Regions from separate parts of the Bradyrhizobium sp. LB14.3 genome, predicted to be linked through region 2. Evidence: riboswitches for the same ligand, from Rfam matches in the RefSeq annotation. Region 2 holds a riboswitch; the other holds the start of a gene.
The links. A riboswitch is a leader RNA that binds a small molecule or an ion and turns the genes downstream of it on or off. The one in region 2 is predicted to bind S-adenosylmethionine.

Region 1: another riboswitch for S-adenosylmethionine. It lies ahead of metX (homoserine O-acetyltransferase MetX); the one in region 2 lies ahead of ABIB00_RS02200 (O-succinylhomoserine sulfhydrylase).

What each region holds. Positions count from the first base shown of each region.
Region 1 covers NZ_JBEPQT010000004.1:359,555-361,945, forward strand. Annotated here, with positions in the region: gene hisC (histidinol-phosphate transaminase) at 1-147, opposite strand, end outside; gene ABIB00_RS11950 (chorismate mutase) at 182-1,030, opposite strand; SAM riboswitch at 1,232-1,311, shown strand; gene metX (homoserine O-acetyltransferase MetX) at 1,402-2,391, shown strand, end outside.
Region 2 covers NZ_JBEPQT010000001.1:470,206-472,596, reverse strand. Annotated here, with positions in the region: gene ABIB00_RS02200 (O-succinylhomoserine sulfhydrylase) at 1-1,069, opposite strand, end outside; SAM riboswitch at 1,141-1,220, opposite strand; gene ABIB00_RS02195 (2'-deoxycytidine 5'-triphosphate deaminase) at 1,293-2,391, shown strand, end outside.

The DNA.
Region 1 (2,391 bases), on a different contig from region 2:
CGCCTCGATCGCCTTCGGCGAGGGCCCGAACGGCGTCTCGTTGGCCGAGAGCTTGAACACCTTGCGGCCCGGCTCCGCCACCGGACTCTTGCCGGGTGTGTAGGGCGCAATATCGAGAATGCCGGGATTCGGCATGGGGCGGGACATCTTCAACTCCGGAGTGGCTTAGGCGGTTCGCGACTTACGATTTCGACCCGGTCGGGGGCACCGTATAGCGCGTTGCGTGGCTGCCGACGAGGGCCGTGGAGCGCACCGAGGCCCCCGCTTCGATCAGGGCAGTCTTGATTTTGTCGAGGCTGCTCGTCGCGGTGACCGAGACCAGCAGCGCGGCGCCGTCGAAGGCGGTATCGGGCACGGCCACGATCTCGGCGAGCGGCGACAGGGCGCGCGCGACCTCGGCGTTCCACCCCGACACGCGCACGCTGAAGGTCTCGACCTCCGTCACCAGGGCGCTGTCGGCGACGCGCGAGACCGCAAACACGGGCAGCGCCGCCGGATGGTCGGCGCGCTCGACGAAGGGCAGCCGCGCGATGATCTTTGGCGCACCGGCTTCTTCCAGCGACAGCCACCATGGCGTGCGGCTCGAGTTCGCCGAGACCAGTGCCAGATCGCCCTTGGACTTCGCGACGGCCTCGACCGCCGCCTGCGCGCTGAAATGCGCGACGTAAGGCACGGTGAAGCCGAAATGGAATCGCGCGGAATCGCGCATGGCCGGCTCGCTTGCCGAGATGTCGGCGTGCACCGAGAACGGCGCCTGGACATAGGTGAAGGTCGCGATGATGACGCGCCAGATGCTCTCGACCGTGTCGAGCGGCAGGATGCCGCGATGACGCTGGACGAGGTCACGCATCATGGAAGCCTCGCGCGCCGGACGGAACGCCGAGCCGACCTCCTGGGTCTGCTTCACCTGGATCAGGCGATCGATGATGTCGCCGCGCTGCATCAACAGACGGTGCATGCCCTCGTCGATCGCGTCGATCTCCTTGCGCAATTCCTGGAGAGATGGTGGCGCGGGCGGACGTTGGGACATGTCTGACAGGCGTTGTTGAGGGCGTTCCAATGCGGATCAGTCGAGCCGACACCGCTGCTATCTGTCCTGATTAGGCAGTCAGGGCCGCGAAAGCAAAGAGAAATGCAAAGGGAAATGGGACCCGTTCCGCCGATGGCACGACAGGCGAATTTGGTTGATCCGGGCCGCGACTTGACGAAAACCGTCCAAGACGGTAGCTTTTACGCGTTCCGTGGTCATTTGAGCCGGCCGGCTTGCAGCCACGTTAAAAAACTCGCTAAACAGGCCGGGGACCCTTTCGATCCCGGCCGAACCTATCGTTCAGGCCGGGTTTTTTATGGCCTGATGTCAATGCGGTCACCACTACGATCGCAAACGAGGTCGATGGTCAGATGGTTGGCGTCCAGTCAATTCCGAGTCCCGCGATCACTGCCGACGAGCGGTCGCACGAGGTGGATCATCCGAGCTCGCAGGTCGCGCAGTTCGGCACGGAGCAGCCGCTGCGGCTCGATTGCGGTGTCGATCTCAGCCCGTTCCAGATCGCCTATCAAACCTATGGCGTGCTCAATGCCGATCGCTCCAACGCTGTTCTGCTCTGTCATGCGCTGACCGGCGACCAGCATGTTGCCAACGTGCATCCCGTCACCGGCAAACCCGGCTGGTGGGACACCTTGGTCGGCCCCGGCCGGCCGATCGATCCTCAACACTACTTCATCATCTGCTCCAACGTGATCGGCGGCTGCATGGGCTCGACCGGTCCGGCTTCGATCAATCCCGCGACCGGCAAGGTCTGGGGCCTCGAATTTCCTGTCATCACCATCCCCGACATGGTGCGCGCGCAGGCCATGCTGATTGACCGGCTCGGCATCGACACGTTGTTCGCGGTGGTCGGCGGCTCGATGGGTGGCATGCAAGTGCTGCAATGGACCGCGGCATATCCGAGCCGCGTGTTCTCCGCGCTGGCGATTGCCTGCTCGACGCGGCACTCGGCGCAGAACATCGCGTTCCACGAGCTTGGCCGGCAGGCCGTGATGGCCGATCCCGATTGGCACAGTGGCGGCTATGCCGAGCACGGCCTCCATCCGCATCGCGGCCTCGCTGTGGCGCGGATGGCGGCGCACATCACCTATCTTTCGGACGCCGCGCTGCATCGCAAATTCGGCCGGCGCATGCAGGACCGCGAACTGCCGACCTTCTCGTTCGATGCAGACTTCCAGGTCGAGTCCTATCTGCGTTACCAGGGCTCGTCCTTCGTCGAGCGCTTCGACGCCAATTCCTATCTTTATCTGACGCGGGCGATGGATTATTTCGACATCGCCGGCGACCATGGCGGCGTGCTGGCGAAGGCGTTCGCGGCAATCCAGACCCGCTTCTGCGTGGTC
Region 2 (2,391 bases):
GCGTCGTCGTGGCGGGATGCGTGACGAGGCTCTTGGCGTCGCCGAGATTGTTCGAGATCTTCGCCAGCTTGAGCTCGTTGAGCACGCGGAACGCACCCTGCTTGCCGCCCTTGACCTCGAAGCCGACCAGCGTCGAGCCGCCGCGCATCTGCTTCTTCACCAGCGCCGCCTGCGGATGATCGGCGCGGCCGGGAAACACCAGCCGCGAAATCTTCGGATGGCTCGCCAGCACGTCCGCGATGCGCGCCGCCGTCTCGGTCTGCGCGCGCACGCGCACGCCCAGCGTCTCCAGGCCCTTGAGCAGGACCCAGGCGTTGAACGGCGAGATCGACGGCCCGGTCTGGCGCATGAAATTGTGGATGTGCTCGGCGATGAACGCTTCCGAGGACAGGATGATGCCGCCGAGACAGCGGCCCTGGCCGTCGATGTGCTTGGTCGCGGAATAGACCACGACGTCGGCGCCGAGCGCGAGCGGGCTCTGCCAGATCGGCGTGGCGAACACGTTGTCGACGACGAGCCGCGCGCCGCCCTTGTGCGCGATCTCGGCAATCCCGGGAATGTCGAGCACGTCGAGCGTCGGATTGGTCGGGCTCTCCAGGAAGAACGTCTTGGTGTTCGGCTTCACCGCGCGCTGCCACTGGTCGAGATCGAGCCCATCGACCAGCGTCGTCTCGATGCCATAGCGCGGCAGCAAATCCTGCACGACGTAGAGACACGAGCCGAACAGCGCGCGCGAGGCCACCACGTGATCGCCGGCCTTGAGCGGCGCCAGGATCGCGGTCGTCACCGCGGCCATGCCGGTCGCGGCCGACCGCGCCGCTTCGGCGCCTTCGAGCTCGATCATGCGCCGCTCGAACATCTGGATGGTCGGATTGGAGTAGCGTGAATAGATGAAGCCGGGGTCCTCGCCCTTGAACCGCGCCTCGCACTCCTCGGCGCTGTTGTAGACGTAGCCCTGGGTCAGGAACAGCGACTCCGACGTCTCGCCATATTGCGAGCGCAGGGTACCGGAATGGACCAGACAGGTTTCGGGACGGTATTGTGCGGTTGGCGCCGGGGACTTCGACATAGGACCTCCTCTGCGTGACCATCGAAAATGGTCACAAAAAAACCGGCCTGGAATATCTCCACGGGCCGGGATCACAGAGGTCCCCGGCCTGTTTAGCGACTTGTTTAACGTGGCTGCAAGCCGGCCGGCTCAAATCACCACGGGATAAGTCATGCTCATATTCCGCAATGCCCTTTCCGTCAAGACGTCCATCGGATAGCCGTAAAACGCTAGTATTTCCCGCATGTCGGGATGCATTTGCCCCCCTGATGAGGACCCTCGGTTGACGTTCACGGTTGCCGCCGACGCCAATGGTATCCTGCCCGACCGCATGATCGCGGCGATGGCGGAGGGCGGTCTCATCCTGCCCGCATACGACTTCGTCGAAAGCCAGATCCAGCCGGCAAGCCTCGACCTTCGCCTCGGCGACATCGCCTATCGCGTCCGCGCCAGCTTCCTGCCCGGCCCCGGCGCCACCGTCGCCGAGCGCATCGACGAGTTGAAGCTGCACGAGTTCAGCCTTGCCGACGGCGCGGTGCTGGAGACCAACTGCGTCTACATTGTGCCGCTGCTCGAAAGCCTCGCGCTGCCGCCGGAAATCGTCGCGGCCGCCAACCCGAAGAGCTCGACCGGCCGGCTCGACGTTTTCACCCGCGTGATCGCCGACGGCACCCGCCGCTTCGACATGATCGGCGCCGGCTACCACGGTCCGCTCTATGCCGAGATCAGCCCGAAGACGTTCCCGGTGCTGGTCAGCGAGGGCTCGCGCTTGTCGCAAGTACGCTTCCGCACCGGCGATGCCATCCTCAACATCGACGAGCTCGAGGCGCTGCACGCGACCGAGCGTCTCGTCGACGTCGACGATGCCGATCTCACCGGCGGCGTCGCGGTGTCTGTCGATCTCTCCGGCGAAAAGAGCGGCGGCTTTGTCGGCTACCGCGCCAAGCGCCACACCGGCGTCATCGACGTCGATCGCCGCGCCGGCTACGCGGTTGACGATTTCTGGGAGCCGATCGCGGCGCGTCCCGACGGCAATTTGATCCTCGATCCCGGCGAGTTCTACATCCTCGCGTCGAAAGAGGCCGTGCAGGTGCCGCCCGATTACGCCGCAGAGATGGTGCCGTTCGATCCGCTCGTCGGCGAGTTCCGCGTGCATTACGCCGGATTTTTCGATCCCGGCTTCGGCTATGCCGGTGCGGGCGGGCTGGGATCGCGCGCCGTGCTCGAGGTCCGCTCGCGCGAAGTGCCTTTCATCCTCGAGCACGGCCAGATCGTGGGCCGGCTCGTCTACGAGAAGATGCTGGCCCGCCCCGACGCCATGTACGGTCAGCGCATCGGCTCGA